Regions from separate parts of the Pseudomonas coleopterorum genome, predicted to be linked through region 3. Evidence: predicted binding sites of a transcription regulator. Region 3 holds the regulator's gene; each other region holds the start of a gene.
What was found. Region 3 encodes sigma-54, which starts transcription at its own class of promoters, with help from an activator protein. Its sites were predicted from a motif close to ANTGGCATNNANNTTGCTNT; they were not measured.
Positions count from the first base shown of each region.

Region 1: the regulator sigma-54 is predicted to act here: its motif matches at 2,668-2,687, upstream of glnK (P-II family nitrogen regulator).
Region 2: the regulator sigma-54 is predicted to act here: its motif matches at 2,422-2,441, upstream of BLV18_RS07375 (CmpA/NrtA family ABC transporter substrate-binding protein).
Region 4: the regulator sigma-54 is predicted to act here: its motif matches at 2,900-2,919, upstream of glnA (glutamate--ammonia ligase).

Region 1 covers NZ_FNTZ01000001.1:4,446,838-4,451,849, forward strand. The annotation lists gene sutA (dormancy-specific transcriptional regulator SutA) at 1-24, opposite strand, end outside; gene BLV18_RS20050 (secondary thiamine-phosphate synthase enzyme YjbQ) at 124-549, opposite strand; gene BLV18_RS20055 (ammonium transporter) at 751-2,085, opposite strand; gene glnK (P-II family nitrogen regulator) at 2,126-2,464, opposite strand; gene BLV18_RS20065 (accessory factor UbiK family protein) at 2,879-3,139, shown strand; gene BLV18_RS20070 (LysR family transcriptional regulator) at 3,238-4,155, shown strand; partial or broken gene BLV18_RS20075 (YifB family Mg chelatase-like AAA ATPase) at 4,369-5,012, shown strand, end outside.
Region 2 covers NZ_FNTZ01000001.1:1,651,803-1,656,814, forward strand. The annotation lists gene BLV18_RS07365 (ABC transporter ATP-binding protein) at 1-39, opposite strand, end outside; gene ntrB (nitrate ABC transporter permease) at 49-924, opposite strand; gene BLV18_RS07375 (CmpA/NrtA family ABC transporter substrate-binding protein) at 952-2,277, opposite strand; gene BLV18_RS07380 (nitrate regulatory protein) at 2,551-3,837, opposite strand; gene BLV18_RS07385 (Gfo/Idh/MocA family protein) at 3,984-4,910, shown strand; gene BLV18_RS07390 (DEAD/DEAH box helicase) at 4,928-5,012, opposite strand, start outside.
Region 3 covers NZ_FNTZ01000001.1:904,142-909,153, reverse strand. The annotation lists gene lptC (LPS export ABC transporter periplasmic protein LptC) at 1-176, shown strand, start outside; gene lptA (lipopolysaccharide transport periplasmic protein LptA) at 163-708, shown strand; gene lptB (LPS export ABC transporter ATP-binding protein) at 708-1,433, shown strand; gene BLV18_RS03985 (RNA polymerase factor sigma-54) at 1,597-3,090, shown strand; gene hpf (ribosome hibernation-promoting factor, HPF/YfiA family) at 3,169-3,477, shown strand; gene ptsN (PTS IIA-like nitrogen regulatory protein PtsN) at 3,490-3,954, shown strand; gene rapZ (RNase adapter RapZ) at 3,957-4,814, shown strand; gene BLV18_RS03965 (HPr family phosphocarrier protein) at 4,831-5,012, shown strand, end outside.
Region 4 covers NZ_FNTZ01000001.1:262,647-267,658, reverse strand. The annotation lists gene typA (translational GTPase TypA) at 1-990, opposite strand, end outside; gene thiI (tRNA uracil 4-sulfurtransferase ThiI) at 1,142-2,596, opposite strand; gene glnA (glutamate--ammonia ligase) at 3,017-4,423, shown strand; gene BLV18_RS01190 (DUF4124 domain-containing protein) at 4,556-5,012, shown strand, end outside.

The DNA.
Region 1 (5,012 bases), 3.5 Mb from region 3:
GTTTTCCAGATCATCGTCGCTCATGTTCTACCTCATGACTTGCGAAAGCAGATTATTTATAGCCCAGCTTTACCTTATGTCGACGGCTGCCGGAAAAAATTCACATCCACTGATAACCAGCGGTCAAGCGTCCTCGCCATACAGCGTGGCAAGGACCCGACGCGCGCCGCCATGATCGCGATGCTCGCCCAAATAAATACCTTGCCAGGTACCTGTCGCCAGCCTTCCCGAGGTGACCGGAACGGTCACCTGGCAGCGCAGCAAGCTGGCCTTGAAGTGCGCAGGCAGGTCATCGGGGCCTTCGTCGTTGTGTTCGAAACCGTCCGAGCCCTGTGGCACCAGACGGTTGAAGAAGCGCTCGAAGTCCCGGCGAACGGCCGGATCGGCGTTTTCGTTGACGGTCAACGACGCCGAGGTGTGTTGCAGCCACAAGTGCAGCAGGCCCGTGCGGCATTCGCGCAGGCGCGGCAGTTGTGCAAGCAACTCGTCAGTCACCAGATGAAACCCGCGAGGCTTGGCTCGCAAGGTGATGAGGGTCTGCTGCCACATACCGATCTCGTCCGTTCGGGGCGCATTCTAGCGCGCTCTGGGAAAAAGCAAAGAGCCTGTTCGTGACTGTTTTGCAGTGAGCCGCCGTCCTCGATCGCTACGGCAAAGGGCCGCCCCGGCGGCAAAACCGCAGGGACTGATGCAGATGACAAATCGCAGGCAAAAAAATGCCCGGCAAGCCGGGCATTTTTTTCCGAACGGTTACAAGTTGTAGCCGCGCTCGTTGTGTTGCGCGAGGTCAAGGCCCACGGCCTCTTCTTCCTCGTTGACTCGCAGACCCATCACCGCATCCAGAACCTTGAGGATGACGTAGGTCACGATCGCGGTGTAGACCACGGTGAAACCGACACCCTTGAGCTGGATCCAGACCTGCGCGCCGATGTCTTCGACGGTGCCGAAACCACCCAGTGCGGGAGCGGCGAACACACCGGTCAGGATGGCGCCGACGATGCCACCGATACCGTGTACACCGAAGGCATCCAAGGAGTCGTCGTAGCCCATCTTGCGCTTGAGCGTGGTGGCGCAGAGGAAGCAGATGACACCTGCCGCCAGGCCAATCACCAGGGCGCCCATCGGGCCGACGGTGCCGGCAGCCGGGGTGATGGCAACCAGGCCAGCGACCACGCCCGAAGCGATACCCAGCGCGCTTGGCTTGCCGTGGGTCAGCCACTCGGCGAACATCCAGCCCAGTGCAGCGGCGGCGGTTGCGATCTGGGTCACCAGCATCGCCATGCCAGCGGTGCCGTTGGCGGCAGCGGCGGAACCGGCGTTGAAGCCAAACCAGCCGACCCACAGCATGGCTGCGCCGATCAGGGTGTAGCCCAGGTTATGCGGCGCCATCGGCGTGGTTGGGTAGCCCTTGCGCTTGCCCAGCACGATGCAGGCAACCAGACCCGCCACACCGGCGTTGATGTGCACCACGGTGCCGCCAGCGAAGTCCAGCACGCCCCAGTCCCACATCAGGCCGCCGTTGCCGGACCAGACCATGTGCGCGATCGGTGCATAGACCAGGGTGAACCAGATGGCCATGAAGATCAGCATCGCGGAGAACTTCATGCGCTCGGCGAAGGCACCGACGATCAGCGCCGGGGTGATGATGGCGAAAGTCATCTGGAAGGTGATGAACACCGCTTCGGGGAACAGCGCCGCAGGGCCGGTGATGCTGCTTGGGGTGACGCCGCTGAGGAACGCCTTGGACAGGCCGCCGACGAAGGAGTTGAAGTTGACGACGCCTTGTTCCATACCGGTCGTGTCGAAGGCCAGGCTGTAGCCGTAGACCATCCACAGAATGCTGATCAGGCCGGTGATGGCAAAACACTGCATCATCACCGAGAGCACGTTCTTGGAGCGCACCATGCCGCCGTAGAACAACGCCAGGCCAGGAATGGTCATGAACAGCACGAGGGCGGTCGAGGTCAACATCCAGGCGGTGTCGCCGGAGTTGAGAACGGGGGCTGCCGCCTCGTCCGCCAAGGCAAGGCCAGGCATTGCGAGGGACAACAGGGCTCCTAGCCCTGCGAATTGACGCAGAGTCATATTGTTTACTCCTGGGGCGTTGGGTTGTGTCGGCTTTTTTTTAGATTGCGTCGGTATCGGTTTCGCCGGTACGGATGCGAATCGCCTGTTCCAGATTGACCACGAAAATCTTGCCGTCGCCGATCTTGCCGGTGTTGGCGGCCTTGGTGATGGCTTCGATGACGCGATCCAGATCCTTGTCGTCGATGGCAACGTCGATCTTGACCTTGGGCAGGAAGTCGACCACGTACTCCGCGCCGCGATACAGCTCGGTGTGGCCTTTCTGCCGACCGAAACCCTTGACTTCGGTTACGGTGATGCCCTGCACGCCGATTTCCGACAACGACTCGCGGACGTCGTCCAGCTTGAATGGCTTGATGATGGCAGTGACTAGCTTCATGAAACTCTCTCCCGAATTGGTGGACTTGCCCCAGGAAAACAAACCCGGATCAAGTCTAAGCGCAGTGCCTGGCTTTGTAACGCATCGTCGACCCCGCAGCCCCGGACCGACACCAGATAAACTGCTCCTGACGAAACACATCCTGCGAAGCTCAGCACTGCTCTCGTCACGGCGAGTCCATCAGTGCCAGGGTCACTTGGCTCTAAGCAGAAAGCTTGCCATGTCGCGCAAACCGCGTGATTTCGCCGCCCTGCCCGGCTTTTGTGCAACTCCGCCAGCAGGTCACGCCGACAGGTGCACAACAAGGGTGCAGCCATGGGCACACTCGTGCTCGAAAACCGTGCGCGGCCGGCCTGCTTTTCAGCGTGGGGCTGCGTGATACACTGCAACCCACTCTGCCTCAGGATATTTTCCATGCTCGCGCCCAAAGCTTTTCTCGACGCCCTGAGCGACCACGCATCCCGCCTGTTCAGCGGCGACACCGCGCAGCCGCGCGCCGAACTCGAAAGCCAGTTCAAGGCCTTGCTGCAGTCCGGTTTCAGCAAGCTGGACCTGGTCAGCCGCGAAGAATTCGACAGCCAGATGGTCGTCCTAGCGCGTACCCGTGCGCGATTGGAGAGCCTGGAAGCCAAAGTCGCCGAGATAGAAGCCAAGGCCGCGCCCAAGGCCGACTGACATCAGGGTGCAGCACGTCGCTGGGGCGACTGCACCGCTTTGCGTCACTCCCAGGCATTGCCATTGAACATGTTATTGAACGGCAGGGACGTGCTTCGATGAACCGCAACGAGCTGCGCAAGGCCGATATCAACCTGATGGTCGTGTTCGAGGCGCTCATGCTCGAGCGCAACGTCACCCGCGTCGCGGAAAAGCTGTTCCTCGGCCAGCCCACCGTCAGCTCGGCGCTGAACCGACTGCGCGCCCTGTTCAACGACCCTTTGTTCATCCGCATCGGCCATCGCATGGAGCCCACCGCGCGCGCCGAGGAAATCATCAGGCACCTCTCGCCCGCGCTGGACGCCATGTCCGTCGCGCTGAGCCTGACCCACGATTTCGACCCCACCGTGAGCACCATGACCTTCCGCATCGGGCTCTCGGACGACGTCGAGTTCGGCCTGTTGCCGCAAGTGCTGCGCGCCTTGCGCACCGAGGCGCCAAAGGTGGTGATCGTGGTGCAGCATGTGGATTACTGGCGCATCCCCGACCTGCTCGCGTCCGGCGACATCACCGTGGGCATCAGCCAGACCCGCGGCCTGCCGGCCAACGCCAAGCGCAAACTGCTGCGCCGCATGCGCCCGCGCGTGCTGCGCGCCGACAAGTCCGCCACACCGCTGACCCTGGACGAATACTGCTCACGCCCCCACGTGCTGGTGTCGCCCACCGCGCACACCAGCGGTATTGCGGACGAATGGCTGCAGGAAATCGGTCGCACACGCCAGGTGGTACTGTCGGTGCCCCAATTCAGCTCCCTCCCCGCCCTGCTCGCCGGCACCGACCTGCTCGCCGGCCTGCCCGACTACGCCGCCACCGCCATGGCCGCCCATGGCAATCTGTTCGACGAACCGCTGCCGTTCGATGCGCCCACCCTGGACCTGTCGATGGTGTGGTTGAGCATCACCGATACGGACCCGGCGGAGCGGTGGTTGCGGTCGCGGTTGGAGGCGTACATGGGGGATCGGGGTGGGGTGGTGTAGGGTCGCAACAGCGCATCACTCATCACACAAATCCGCCACTAGTGCCGGGTTTGTCGTTCAAAGGCGACATCTGGACATGGTGAACTGCCTACTGCTTTCATCCTTGCGTCCGTAGCACCCTGAATCATTTCCCCACTGGCATACCCGCCCTCATCCACTACCCTCGCACCACCACCGCAGGAAGCGGTTCATCTTTCAACGCATGGAGCACGCATGTCTCTCGCTATCGTTCACAGCCGGGCTCAGGTGGGTGTGGGTGCGCCTGCGGTCACGGTCGAGGCGCATCTGGCCAATGGGCTGCCAGCGCTGACCCTGGTGGGGTTGCCGGAGGCATCGGTCAAGGAGAGCAAGGATCGGGTGCGCAGCGCGATCCTCAATTCGGGGCTTGAGTTTCCGGCGCGGCGGATCACGTTGAACCTGGCGCCGGCGGATCTTCCGAAAGACGGCGGGCGGTTCGATCTGGCCATTGCGCTGGGAATCCTGGCGGGCAGTGGGCAGATTCCGGCGATCACCCTGGATAATGTGGAGTGCCTCGGCGAACTGGCGCTCTCAGGTGCCGTGCGGCCGGTGCAGGGTGTGTTGCCCGCTGCCCTTGCCGCTCGCGACGCGGGACGCACGCTGATCGTGCCCAGGGATAACGCCGAAGAAGCGGCGCTGGCCTCGAACCTGACGGTGATTGCCGCGGATGATCTGATGCAGCTGGTCAGTCACTTTAATGGGCGCGACCCGATCAGTCCCTTCAATGCCAACGGGCTGCTGCTGGTGAGCAAGCCTTATCCGGACCTGAGCGAGGTGCAGGGTCAGGTTGCGGCAAAGCGCGCGTTGCTGGTGGCCGCCGCTGGCGCGCACAACCTGTT
Region 2 (5,012 bases), 750 kb from region 3:
GTGCTTGTCGACGTTTTCGATACTCAAGTAATGGCTCATGTTGCCTCCTCAGCTTTGCGAAGTGCCGCGGGTGACCAGGCGTCCGACCATCGCCACCAGGCGATCGAGGCAGAAGCCGACGATGCCCACGTAGGCCAGGGCGAGAATGATGTCGCTGATGCGCGAGGCGTTCCAGGCGTCCCAGATGAAGAACCCGATGCCGACACCGCCAATCAGCATTTCCGCGGCGATGATCGCCAGCCACGACAGGCCGACGCCGATGCGCAGGCCGGAAAAGATATAGGGCGCAGCTGCCGGCAGCATGATCTTGCTGAAGTACTCGACGCCGTTGAGCCGCAGCACCTTGGCCACGTTGCGGTAGTCCTCGGGAATGTTGCGCACGCCCACCGAGGTGTTGATGATGATCGGCCAGATGGCGGTGATGAAGATCACGAAGATCGCCGAAGGGTAGCTGTCCTTGAAACCGGCCAGCGACAGCGGCAGCCAGGCCAGCGGCGGTACCGTACGCAGGATCTGGAACAACGGATCGAGCCCGCGCATGGCCCAGGTCGACTGTCCCACCAGCACGCCCAGGCTGATCCCCACCACCACGGCCAGGGCATAGCCGTAGGCAACCCGCGATAGGCTGGCCAGCAGCTGCCAGGCCATGCCCTTGTCATTGCCGCCGTTGTCGTAGAACGGATCGACGATCAGCTCCCAGGTATCACTGATCACCTGAGTGGGCGGCGGCAGCGCCGCGCCCTTGCCGCTGCACACCAGTTGCCAGACCAGCAACAGCAGGGCGCCGATCACCACCGGGGGCAGGCACTGCTGCAACACGAAGCGGCGGGCGTTCTTCAGCAGTTTCGCCATCACCGGCGGCTTGACCTGGGCCTTGGCGACGGCCTGGGCGGCGCTGTGCAGCTTCTTCACTTCAGCATTCATGGTGACCTCCGGTGAGTGCGGGAAACATCAGGCCAGGGCCTTGATGGACAGGCTGTCGAGATAGGCCTGCGGGTTCTGAGGATCGAAGGTCTTGCCGTCGAAGAAGGTCTCGACACCGCGCGAGTCGGAATCGGGGATCTGCGCCGCCGGCACGTTCAATTCCCCGGCGGCCAGGCGCCAGATATCGGAGCGATTGACCTTGGCGATCAAGGCCTGGCTGTCGAAGTCCTTGGGCAGGTAGCCCCAACGCTTGTTCTCGGTGAGGAACCACAGGTCGTGGCTCTTGAACGGGTAGGAGGCGAAGTCGTCCCAGTAGCGCATGATGTGCGGGCTGTCCTTGACCACCTTGCCGGTGCCGTAGTCGAAGTTGCCTTTCATGCGCTCGATGATGTCCGCCACCGGCGCGTTGATCCAGCGACGCTTGGCGCAGATCTCTGCCACTTCGTCCTTGTTCTCCGGCCGCTCGCAGAACATCTGCGCTTCCATCACGGCCTTGAGCAGGGCTTTGGTCGCGTTGGGGTGCTTGTCCACGTAGTCGGCGCGCAGGGCCAGGGCCTTCTCCGGATGCTTGTTCCAGATCTCTCCCGTGGTGTTGGCCGTGTAGCCGACTTTCTGATTGATCAGCTGGGCGTTCCACGGTTCGCAGACGCAGAAGCTGTCCATGCTGCCGACCTTCATGTTGGCGACCATCTGCGGCGGGGGCACGACGATGGTGGACAGGTCCTTGTTCGGGTCGATGCCACCTGCGGCCAGCCAGTAGCGCAACCACAAATCGTGGGTGCCGCCGGGGAAGGTCATCGCGGCATTGACGGTCTTGCCGCTGGCACGCTTGCTGGCCAGCGCCGCCTTGAACGGTGCGGAATCCAGGCCCAGCTTGAGGTCGGCATGTTCGTTGCCCACCGAGATGCACTGGCCGGACAGGTTAAGCCGCGCGAGGATGTACATGGGCACTGGCTGGTTGTTGGGCGTGACCTTGCCAGCAGCGATCAGGTAGGGCATGGGTGTGAGGATGTGTGCGCCGTCGATGCCGTTGGCGGCCGAACCCAGCACCAGATTGTCCCGCGTTGTACCCCAGGACGACTGTTTGAGCACTTCCACCCCGGTCATGCCGTGCTTGGCGAAGAATCCTTTCTCGTCGGCGACGAACAGCGGCGCGGCATCGGTCAGCGCGATGAAGCCCAGCTTGGCCGTGGTGGTTTCCAGACCGTCGCTGCCCGCTGCCCAGACCGCCGAGGACAGCCCGGGTGGCAGCAGTCCAAGGGCTGCACCGGCACCGGCCACGGTCAACGACTGCTTGAGAAAGTGCCGACGCTTGGCGTCGTGCGGGTGTGCTTTGAAAGGCGTGTCATCCATCGCTGATTCCCCTGCTGCTGGCGGCCAAAAAAATGCAAAAAAAAACGGCGGTCACGCGCTCCGGGCAATGCTGCCGGAACGCGTGGACGCCGTTGTCCAGGATTCGAATAGTCGACCGCAGTTGGCTGCGGTCCTGTGTGTCTCAAAGCAGATTGCGTGCCAAGGCGTCGAGAGCCGCACGGGACGCAGTGGTCCTCGCGCAATGGAGCGTCCGTGTGCACGGATGCGGAGCATGCCACCGGCAGGGTGCGCAAATAGGGCGCAGTCTGTGCCTCAACCTTTGCCAGCGACGGCCAATACGTTCTGCGCCATGTCGACCATGCGCAGCCCTCGCGACATCGCCGATTGCCGCAGTCGGGTGTACGCCTCGCTTTCGCTGAGGGCATATTCATTCATCAACAATTGCTTGGCCCGTTCCACCAGCTTGCGTTCATTGAGCGCCTGGCGGGCCTCGTCCAGTTGCAGGTTGGCATCCTGCAGACGGTGGGTCTGGGCCTGCAGCAGGTCCAGCAGCGAGCGGCCCATCTGCGGTCCGTGACCGTCGGGCGCAGGGCTGTCGAGATCGCTGGCATGCACGCTGAACAGCCGGGCATCGCCGCAGCCCATGGTTTCCAGACTGGCCAGGCGTTGCAACAGCACGCGGTGGTTGTCGAGGTCGGCATTGGCCAGCTTGATGCTGCTCTGACAACTGGCCAACAGTTGCTCGGCAAGTTGCTTCTCCACCTCGTGCATCTGATCGATGCGCTGGCTGTGCAGCTCGAACCAGAGCTGCGACAGGCCCGGGTCCACCGGATGTTGCGCCGAGGTGCGCATGCCGACTTCGCGCAGGCGCAACAACTGTGTGGTGAGTTCGCTGCGCTGCAGCTCGGCCCAGCGCTGACCGGCCAGCGGGTCGGCAAATTCGCTGAAGGTCTGGAAGCAGCGCTCCTGGCTTTGCGTCAGGTGCAGGATGCGCTCCTGCACACTGGCGTCGAAAAAACCCGCCGAGAAGCCGGCCACGCCGGTGGCCCTCTCCTGACCCGCCAGCTCCTTGCCCTGCATGAAGTTGAACAGCGCCACCAGCACCCGGGTGATGTCCGGATCGATGGCCGTGTCGGCCGCCTCGAAGACCACGGCCATGAGTCCACCAATCAGGCGAGTCAGCGCCGCCGTGGCCACGCTGGGTGCGAGCAGGCGTTCGCGAATGCGCCGCCGCAGGCCGGGCAATTCGTCGAAACCGTGCAGGACGTAGGCAACGCGGTTGAACAGGCGGGCGCGGTCGGCCGCGCTGGCTGCATTGAGGTCCACGGCCTGCAAGCGCTGGAGTACGTCGTGCTCCAGTGCCTTAGCCTGCTCGGTGTGCAGGTCCAGTTGCCGGCGGTGGGTTTCCACCTGGCTGCCCAGATAGAGGTTGGTGTAGCCACGCTCACGCTGCAGGGCATGCACCAGGCGGCTGATCAGCGTCACCAGTTCACAGGTGTCGGCCAGCCCGCGCAGGCCTTCGAGCTCGCTGCGGCGAGCGGCCAGCATGAAACGCAGGGCAGGGGGCATAGGACGATCAGGCAGGGCGCGATCAGGCATGGCGGGCTCGCAACTTCGGTGAGGGACGGCACGGTTGCATGCAAATCCCGGTCCCGACGTTGCGCCCGCCGCGTGCATTGCCACGTATGCCGACGGCTGTGTAACTGCTATAACGCCCAGGCCCAACAATAAAAAAGGAGTCAGCGATGTCCCCCATTCGTCTCGGCGTGGTCGGCTACGGCAAGATTGCCCAGGATCAGCACGTCCCCGCCTTGCGCAATGACCCATCCTTCGAGCTGGTCGCCGTGGCCACCCTCGGCGAGCCATGCCCCGGCGTCACGCATTTCGGCAGCCTGCACGAGTTGCTCGAACAGGCCGCGGATATCCAGGCGCTGGCGTTCTGCACACCGCCTCAGGGTCGCTATGCGCAGGTCCGCGAAGCGCTGCTGGCCGGCAAGCACGTGCTGGTGGAAAAACCGCCCTGCGCCAGCCTCGGCGAGGCCATGGCCCTGGTCGAACTGGCCGCCGAGCAGGGTGTGACCTGCCTGTTCGCCTGGCATTCACGCTTCGCCGCAGGGGTCGAAAGCGCCCGCGCCTGGCTGGCGGGTAAACGCCTGCAGTCGGTCACGGTGCAGTGGAAGGAAGACGTGCGCAAGTGGCACCCGGGCCAGCAGTGGATCTGGCAGGCCGGCGGCCTCGGCGTGTTCGATCCGGGCATCAACGCCCTGTCGATCATCAGCCACGTGCTGCCTGAAGCCCTGTTCGTCACCCAGGCCAGCCTGCGCTTTCCCGGCAATCGCCAGGCGCCGATCGCGGCTGACCTGAGCATGAGCGACGCGAACGGCCTGCAGGTGAGCGCCGCCTTCGACTGGGACCACGGTCATGACGAGCTCTGGCAGATCGAAGTACATTGCGACGAAGGATGCCTGCGCCTGACCCACGGCGGCGCGCAGCTGCTCATCGACGATGTGCCGCAGACGCTCGAAACGGTGGGTGAATACCCGCTGCTCTACCGGCACTTCGCGCGATTGATCGAGGCCGGGAACAGTGACACCGATCTGCAGCCGTTGCGGCTGGTGGCCGACGGGTTTCTGCTCGGGGAGCGCGCAACGGTCGCCGATTTCGTCGACTGAAAACGCCGTTCAGGCAACTATCGGCGTTTGGCCGGTGGGCTCGGCAGCGGCGCGAGCAGGGCGTCGATATCGTTGTCCTGCAGGCGCCAGTCGCCGGTTTCC
Region 3 (5,012 bases):
TGATCACCAGCTCACGCATGACCGTTTTCCCACAGAAGCAATATGCGCAGACCGACCAAGACGTTAGAATCGACGGCGCCGGTGGCGTGTCGACGGCCAAGGGCATGAAAGCGTATCTGAATGACAGCAAGATCAACTTGTTGTCCAACGTAAGAGGACAGTATGAGGCTCGTTAAAACCCTCCCCTTTTTGCTCGGCCTGAGCGCAGCACTGGGAAGCGCGAGCGCCTGGGCACTGCCCACTGACCGCGATCAGCCCATTCATATCCAGTCCGACGATGCCCAGCTCGACGACAAACAGGGTGTGGCGACCTACAAGGGCAATGTGATCATCACCCAGGGGTCGATGAAGATCACCGGCAATACCGTGACCATCACCCGCAACGCCACCGGCGACGTGGACGTGTTCACTGCCGTCGGCAACCTGGCCTATTACGAGCAGAAACCTGCGGTGGACAAGCCCATCGTTCAGGCCTATGGCGTGACCATTCAATACTTCGCGGCGCAGAACCGCATCGTGCTGATCGACAAGGCCAAGGTCATCAACGACGGCAACACCTCCGAAGGCGAGAAGATCGTCTATGACACGGTGCGCCAGGTGGTCAACGCCGGCCGTGCCACGGGCAGCAAGGTCACCACGCCTCGTCCGCGGATCGACATGGTGATCCAGCCCAAGAAGAAATCCGACGCACCGCAGAAGGCCCAGTGATGGCAGTCCTGAAAGCGCAGCACCTGGCCAAGAGCTACAAGAGCCGACAAGTCGTACGCGACGTGAGCCTGTCCATCGAAAGCGGACAGATCGTCGGCCTGCTGGGCCCCAACGGTGCCGGCAAGACCACCTGCTTCTACATGATCGTCGGCCTGGTACAGGCCGATCAGGGCCGCGTCCTCATCGACGACCTGGACGTCAGCCACCAGCCGATGCACGGCCGTGCCCGTTCGGGTATCGGTTATCTGCCGCAGGAAGCCTCGATCTTCCGCAAGCTGTCGGTGGCAGACAACATCATGGCCATCCTGGAAACCCGCAAGGAGCTAGACGCCGCGGCTCGCCTGGCCGAGCTCGAAGGCCTGTTGCAGGAATTCCACATCACGCACATTCGCGACAACCTGGGCATGAGCCTTTCGGGTGGTGAACGCCGCCGCGTGGAGATCGCACGTGCACTGGCCACCGCGCCCAAGTTCATCCTGCTCGACGAACCCTTCGCCGGTGTCGATCCGATTTCGGTCGGCGACATCAAGCAGATCATCCACCACCTCAAGACCAAGGGCATCGGCGTATTGATCACCGACCACAACGTCCGCGAGACCCTGGACATCTGTGAAACGGCCTATATCGTCAATGATGGCCAGTTGATCGCCGAAGGCGATGCCCAGACCATCCTGGCCAACGATCTGGTCCGCGAAGTCTACCTGGGCCACGAGTTTCGCTTGTAAGGCCCAAGGGCGCCGTCGCCCTCCTGCGGGCATTAATTTTCATGGCGCCCTAGGCAAACACTCAGGTTTCAGGCATATAATTTGCTTACGACATAAGCCGGGTACTTCGGTACCCGTAGTAGAAGGCGCTTCGCGCCGGCGACCAAGGTGTTAAGTTCCTGCCATGAAACCATCGCTCGTCCTACGTATGGGCCAGCAACTGACGATGACACCGCAGTTGCAACAGGCCATCCGCCTTCTCCAGCTATCGACCCTGGACCTCCAGCAGGAAATCCAGGAAGCGCTGGAATCCAATCCCATGCTCGAACGCCAGGAAGAAGGCGACGACTTCGACAACAGCGACCCGCTGGCCGACAACATCGAGCAGAAGCCGACCCAGGAGATCCAGGAACCGAGCTTCCAGGAGTCTGCGCCGACGGTGGACAACCTCGAGGAAGGCGACTGGAACGAGCGCATCCCCAACGAATTGCCCGTCGACACGGCTTGGGAAGACATCTACCAGACCAGTGCCAGCAGCCTGCCGAGCAACGATGACGACGAGTGGGACTTCACCACCCGCACGTCGGTCGGCGAGAGCCTGCAGACGCACCTGCTGTGGCAGTTGAATCTGGCGCCCATGTCCGATACCGATCGGCTGATCGCCGTGACCATCATCGACTGTATCAACAATCAGGGTTATCTGGACGAGACGCTGCAGGAAATCTGCGATTCCTTCGACCCCGAGCTGGACATCGAACTGGACGAAATCGAAGCGGTGCTGCATCGCATCCAGCAGTTCGAACCGGCCGGCATCGCCGCCCGCGACCTGAGCGAATGCCTGATGCTGCAACTGCGCCAGCTACCGGCCAAGACCCGTTGGCTGGCCGAAGCACAGCGGCTGGTGAGCGATTTCATCGACATGCTCGGCTCGCGTGACTACAGCCAGCTGATGCGGCGCATGAAGCTCAAGGAAGACGAACTGCGCCAGGTCATCGAGCTGGTACAGAGCCTGAACCCGCGGCCTGGCTCGCAGATCGAATCCAGCGAACCCGAATACGTCGTGCCCGACGTCATCGTGCGCAAGGACAACGACCGCTGGCTGGTCGAGCTCAATCAGGAGTCGGTCCCGCGGCTGCGGGTCAATCCGCAGTATGCCGGCTTCGTGCGGCGCGCCGACACCAGCGCCGACAACACCTTCATGCGCAACCAGCTCCAGGAAGCGCGCTGGTTCATCAAGAGCCTGCAAAGCCGCAACGAAACCCTGATGAAGGTTGCCACCCAGATCGTCGAGCATCAGCGTGGCTTCCTCGATTACGGCGACGAGGCCATGAAGCCCCTGGTTCTGCACGACATCGCCGAGGCGGTGGGCATGCACGAGTCGACCATTTCCCGGGTGACCACGCAGAAATACATGCACACGCCGCGCGGCATATACGAGCTGAAATACTTTTTCTCCAGCCATGTCAGCACCTCCGAGGGGGGCGAATGCTCCTCCACCGCGATCCGCGCGATCATCAAGAAACTGGTCGCCGCCGAAAATCAGAAAAAGCCGTTGAGTGACAGCAAGATCGCTGGTTTACTGGAGGCACAAGGCATCCAGGTAGCCCGCCGAACGGTCGCCAAGTATCGCGAGTCCCTTGGGATTGCGCCGTCCAGCGAACGCAAGCGGTTGATGTAGCCCTGCGATGTGCCACAGCGTTCCAGTGGCAGGCACCCAAGCCTGCTTCTTTATGCAATGGCAATAAGGAGAAGCGGTATGCAAGTCAACATCAGTGGACACCAACTGGATGTGACCGAACCCCTGCGAACCTACATCGGGGAAAAACTCGAGCGTCTCGAACGCCACTTCGACAAGATCACCAACGTGCAGGTGATCATGGAGGTCGAGAAGCTCAAACAGAAAATCGAAGCCACCCTGCGCATACCCGGTGGCGAGGTGGTTGCCAACGCCGAACATGACGACATGTACGCGGCCATCGATCTGCTTACCGACAAGCTGGATCGCCAACTCAAAAAGCATAAGGAAAAACAGCAGAGTCTGTTGCAAGGCGCGACTGCTCGCTGACACTCCCCACCCATGATCCGATTAGAAACCATCCTGACCCCCGGCCGTTCACGTGTGAACGTGCCGGGCGGCAGCAAGAAGAAAGCACTCGAAGAGATCGCCAACCTGATCGGTCGTGAAGTGCCATCGCTCGACACCCAGACCGTGTTCGAAGCGCTGATTGCCCGTGAAAAACTGGGCTCCACTGGATTCGGTAACGGCATCGCCATACCGCATTGCCGGCTCAAAGGCTGCGATACGCCGGTCAGTGCCCTCGTTCACCTGAGCGCGCCGATCGACTACGACGCAATCGATGGCGCTCCGGTCGACCTGCTATTCGTGCTTCTGGTGCCCGAAGCGGCCACCGATGCGCACCTGGAATTGCTCCGCCAGATCGCCAGCATGCTCGATCGCAAGGAAGTGCGCGAAAGACTGCGTTCGGCGCCCAGCAATCAAGCCTTGTACCAAGTGGTACTGGACGAACAGAACGGTCGTTAACCATGCGTTTGATCATCGTCAGTGGCCGCTCAGGCTCAGGCAAGAGCACTGCCCTGGATGTTCTCGAAGACAACGGTTTCTATTGCATCGACAACTTGCCGGCCGGGCTGCTGCCCGAACTGGCCGAGCGTGCGTTGATCCACACCGAACTGGCGCAGCCCCAGGTGGCGGTATCGATCGATGCGCGTAACCTGCCCAGCCATCTGTCCCGCTTTCCGCAGTTACTGGCTGAAATGCGCGCCAAGCACATCCAATGCGATGTCCTGTACCTGGACGCCGACGAAGAAACGCTACTCAAGCGCTTCTCCGAGACCCGACGTCGACACCCTCTGAGCAACAGCAACCGCTCGCTGGCCGAAGCCATCCGGGTGGAAAGCGATTTGCTCGGGCCTATCGTCGACTTGGCCGATCTCAAGATCAACACCACCAGCCTTAACCTCTACCAGTTGCGCGACGCCATCAAGGTACGGCTGTTGAACAAGCCGGAGCCGGGCACCGCGTTTCTGGTGGAATCGTTCGGCTTCAAGCGGGGCATGCCGATAGACGCCGACCTGGTGTTCGACGTGCGCTGCCTGCCCAACCCGTACTGGAAGCCGGAATTGCGCGAACAGTCCGGGCTCGATGCGCCGGTCGCCGAATACCTGGCAGCGCAGCCGGACGTCGAAGAGATGTATCAGGACATCTCCTCTTACCTGCTCAAATGGCTGCCCCGCTTCGCTGCCAGCAGCCGCGCCTACGTGACGATCGCCATTGGCTGTACAGGCGGGCACCATCGCTCGGTATACTTGACCGAGCGCCTGGGCCGATTGCTGCAGCAGTCGCTCAAGAACGTCCAGGTTCGCCATCGCGACCTCAGCTGAAAGGATCCCCCGCGCAATGCCCGCCCTCCAAGTAGAAATCATCAACAAGCTCGGCCTGCACGCCCGCGCCGCGGCAAAATTCGTCGGCGTCGCTGGACGCTATCCCTGTCAGGTGCGTGTGGGTCGCTCGCCAGAGTCGCTGGTCGATGGCAAAAGCATCATGGGTGTGATGATGTTGGCAGCCGGCAAAGGCACCAC
Region 4 (5,012 bases), 640 kb from region 3:
GTTACGGCTGGTGACGAACTTGCCTTCCTTACCGCAGAACGGCGAGTCGTTGACCTGGAAGGTCATCGAAACGGTCGGCTCGTCGACGGTCAGTGGCTTCATCGCCTCGACGGTGTCCGGGTGGCACAGGGTGTCGGAGATGAACAGCGAGTCCATACCGCTGATGCAGACGATGTCGCCAGCAGCGGCTTCTTCGACGTCCACACGGTGCAGACCGTGGTGACCCATCAGCTTGAGGATACGGCCGTTGCGCTTCTTGCCGTCGGCACTGATGGCCACAACCGGGGTGTTCGGCTTGACCGAACCACGGGCGATACGGCCAACACCGATGACGCCCAGGAAGCTGTTGTAGTCCAGAGCGGAAATCTGCATCTGGAATGGACCTTCACGGTCCACGGCTGGCGCTGGAACGTTGTCGACGATCGACTGGTACAGCGGGGTCATGTCTTCGGCCATGTCGTTGTGGTCCAGACCGGCGATGCCGTTCAGGGCCGAGGCGTAGACGACTTTGAAGTCCAGCTGTTCTTCGGTGGCACCCAGGTTGTCGAACAGATCGAAGATCTGGTCCAGAACCCAATCAGGACGCGCGCCCGGACGGTCGACCTTGTTGATGCAGACGATCGGACGCAGGCCGGCTTCGAACGCCTTCTTGGTCACGAAACGGGTTTGCGGCATAGGGCCGTCCTGGGCATCGACCAGGAGCAGCACGGAGTCGACCATCGACATCACGCGCTCTACTTCACCACCGAAGTCGGCGTGGCCCGGGGTGTCCACGATATTGATGTGGTAGCCGTTCCAGTTGATGGCGGTGTTTTTCGCCAGAATGGTAATGCCGCGCTCTTTTTCCTGGTCGTTGGAGTCCATCACGCGCTCGTCGTTGAGCTCGTTGCGCTCCAGAGTGCCGGACTGACGCAGGAGTTTGTCTACCAGGGTGGTTTTACCATGGTCAACGTGAGCAATGATGGCGATGTTGCGTAGATTTTCGATCACTTGTGTATCTCGATCAGAGGATTCGGTTGCCGCGCATTCTACGTGGCGAATATTAATAAACAGCGAATTCGGTCAAGCGGCGCAGTGACTCCCGCGCTACCTGCAATCGGGAGGGCGATGGCGGATGGATCCGCCATTCAACCCCGGAACTCTATGTCGGACGATAAACGCGCACATTGGCATGTCCCTCACTCAACAAATGGTGAGCATGCAGTCGGCTCATGACGCCCCTGTCGCAATACAGCAAGTACTGGCGTGTGAAGTCCAGTTCCTTGAAGCGGTTGTTCAGGGCATAAAAAGGCATTGCCTTGACCTCGATGCCGGCCAGTGACAATGGCTGGTCTTCCTGCGCATCGGGGTGGCGGATATCGATGACGACCTGTCCGGGCAGCACCTGGCTGACCTCTTCGACTTCGATATCCCGGCCCAGCTGGTCGATGACTTCATCGATGGACACCAGCTTGGCACGCTCCAGCGCTCGCTCGAGCACGGCCATGTCGAAAGACTTCTCTTCATGGACAACGCGCGGCAGTTTAGCGCTGGTGGTCGGGTTGACCGAAATCACGCCGCAATATTCTGGCATGTGTTTGGCAAAATCGGCAGTCCCAATTTCAACTGCTTGATCGATGATGTCCTGTTTATGGCTGGCCAGCAGTGGACGCAACATCAATTTGTCGGTAGCGCTGTCGATCGCCGACAGGTTGGGCAGGGTCTGACTGGAGACCTGGGAGATGGCCTCGCCGGTGACCAGCGCAGGGATCTTCAACTGGTCGGCCAGGCGCGTGGCGGCACGCAGCATCATGCGCTTGAGGATCACGCCCATGTGGCTGTTGTCGACCTTGCCGAGAATCTCGCCCAGCACTTCTTCGAACGGCACGCTGATGAACAGCACGCGTTGGGAGCTGCCGTACTTCTTCCACAGGAAGTGCGCGACTTCCATCACACCCAGTTCATGGGCGCGACCGCCCAGATTGAAGAAGCAGAAATGGGTCATCAGGCCGCGACGCATGATCTGGTAGGCCGCGACGGTGGAGTCGAAACCACCGGACATCAGAACCATGGTCTGTTCCAGAGCACCCAACGGGTAGCCGCCCAGGCCATCGTGCTGGTCATGGATGACGAACAGGCGCTGGTCACGGATTTCCAGGCGCACCACGACGTCGGGCTTTTTCAGGTCGATGCCGGCAGCGCCGCACTCACGGCGCAATTGACTGCCGACGGTGCGTTCCACGTCCATCGAGCTGAAGGCATGCTTGCCGGCACGCTTGGCGCGCACCGAAAAGATCTTCCCAGGCAGCAGCGGGCCGAAGTGCGCCTTGCACTTGGCCACGATGTCATCCATATCGCCCAGCGGGTATTCGTCCACTTGCAGGAAATGCGCGATACCTGGCGTGCAGCTCAGGCGCTCGGTCATCTCGCGCAACACCTTGGCGTCCGTCAGCTTGGTCTGGACTTCAAGGTTGTCCCACACGCCATTGACCACCAGCTGCGGGTCCAGGTCACGGAGCACCATGCGGATGTTCTTGGCGAGCTGGCGGATGAAACGCTTGCGCACCGGCGGGCTCTTGATGGTGATCTCTGGGAAGACTTTTACGATAAGTTTCATGAAAACAGCGCGCGAAATGCCAGCCTGAAAAGAGGGGCGCGGATTATAGCGGAAATTGCTCAAGGTTTGACCAGTTATCGTACGAACGGCCGAACGCACCATTCTGGACCGCTCACAAACACCCCGCACCAAACCAGCGCACCCACATTCACCACCGCCCCCTGTAGCAGCGGCGCAAGCCGCGTCCCGCCTTTATACACATCGATGCCTTAAACAAAGCATGACGCGGCTTGCGCCGCTGCTACAGGGGAATGTGCTCGAACATAGGGATCAGGCACAGCGGCATTGCGCCCATCACGGGGCACTGGCATGCAAATTGCTCCCTTGTGAGGCAGGTTGCCTTGGCCGACTATCGGGCCCGGCATCACTCATATTTGGGGCCCTCACCATAATCGGCCCTATTCCACCCCGGAGGACAACATGTCGAAGTCGGTTCAACTCATCAAAGATCATGACGTCAAGTGGATTGATCTGCGCTTCACTGATACCAAAGGCAAGCAGCAGCACGTGACCATGCCAGCGCGCGATGCACTGGACGACGACTTCTTCGAAGTCGGCAAGATGTTCGACGGCTCCTCCATCGAAGGCTGGAAAGGCATCGAAGCCTCCGACATGATCCTGCTGCCCGACGACAGCACCGCCGTGCTCGACCCGTTCACCGAAGAGCCGACCCTGATTCTGGTCTGCGACATCATCGAACCGTCGACCATGCAAGGCTACGATCGCGACCCGCGCGCCATTGCCCACCGTGCCGAGGAATACCTGAAGTCGACCGGTATCGGTGACACCGTGTTCGTCGGTCCCGAGCCTGAGTTCTTTATCTTCGACGAAGTGAAGTTCAAGTCGGACATCTCCGGCTCCATGTTCAAGATCTTCTCGGAACAGGCTTCCTGGATGACCGACCAGGACGTCGACGGCGGCAACAAGGGCCACCGTCCAGGCGTGAAAGGCGGCTACTTCCCAGTGCCACCGGTCGACCATGACCACGAAATCCGTACTGCCATGTGCAACGCACTGGAAGAGATGGGTCAGGTCGTCGAAGTTCACCACCACGAAGTGGCGACTGCCGGCCAGAACGAAATCGGCGTCAAGTTCAACACCCTGGTCGCCAAGGCCGATGAAGTGCAGACCCTGAAGTATGTCGTGCACAACGTTGCCGACGCCTACGGCCGCACCGCTACCTTCATGCCCAAGCCACTGTACGGTGACAACGGCTCGGGTATGCACGTGCACATGTCGATCTCCAAGGAAGGCAAAAACACCTTCGCTGGCGAAGGCTATGCCGGTCTGTCCGATACCGCCCTGTACTTCATCGGCGGCATCATCAAGCACGGCAAGGCACTGAACGGCTTCACCAACCCGTCGACCAACTCCTACAAGCGTCTGGTCCCAGGCTTCGAAGCACCAGTGATGCTGGCCTACTCGGCTCGCAACCGTTCCGCTTCGATCCGCATTCCTTACGTCAACAGCCCTAAGGGCCGTCGTATCGAAGCCCGCTTCCCGGATCCGGCAGCCAACCCGTACCTGGCCTTCGCGGCCCTGCTGATGGCTGGCCTGGACGGCATCCAGAACAAGATCCACCCTGGCGATGCCGCCGACAAGAACCTGTACGACCTGCCGCCTGAAGAGGCCAAGGAAATCCCGCAGGTTTGCGGCAGCCTGAAGGAAGCCCTGGAAGAGCTGGACAAGGGCCGTGCGTTCCTGACCAAGGGCGGCGTGTTCAGCGACGACTTCATCGATGCCTTCATCGCTCTGAAGAGCGAAGAAGAAATCAAGGTCCGTACCTTCGTACACCCACTGGAATACGACCTGTACTACAGCGTCTGATCCCTGTGATGTGACAGAAAGGCCACCCTCGGGTGGCCTTTTTTCGTTGCGCGGTCGCCACAGCCTCGGTGCACCCGACCTGCCATTTGCTCTATGCTGGCCTTCATGCAAGCGCCACTCAGAGAAGTTTCCATGCGCTCACCCCTAGCCTCGCTTTTACTGCTGTGTTCGCTGCCTGCCGCCGCGCAGATCTACAAGTACACCGATGCCCAGGGCAACACCGCCTACAGCAACCAGCCTCCCGAGGGGCGCGCGAGCCAGACGGTCGAACTGCCGCCGCTCAACAGCGTCGACTCGCCGCGCAAGCCGGCGCCGGTGACCCTGCCCAGCACGGCCGTCCAGGTGCCGCAGACTCAGTACAGCCAGCTGGAACTGACCGGCCTGCCGAGTGACGAAGCCCTGCGCGCCAATAACGGTACCTTCGATGTCGGCGTAGCGATCGTGCCCCGCCTGCGCTCGGGAGACCGGCTACGCCTGGTCCTCGACGGCCAGCCCTATGGTCAGCCGACCAACGTGCCGCGCCTGCAACTGGTGAACGTCGATCGCGGTGAACACAGCCTGGCGGTGCAGGTGGTCGACAGCCAGGAAG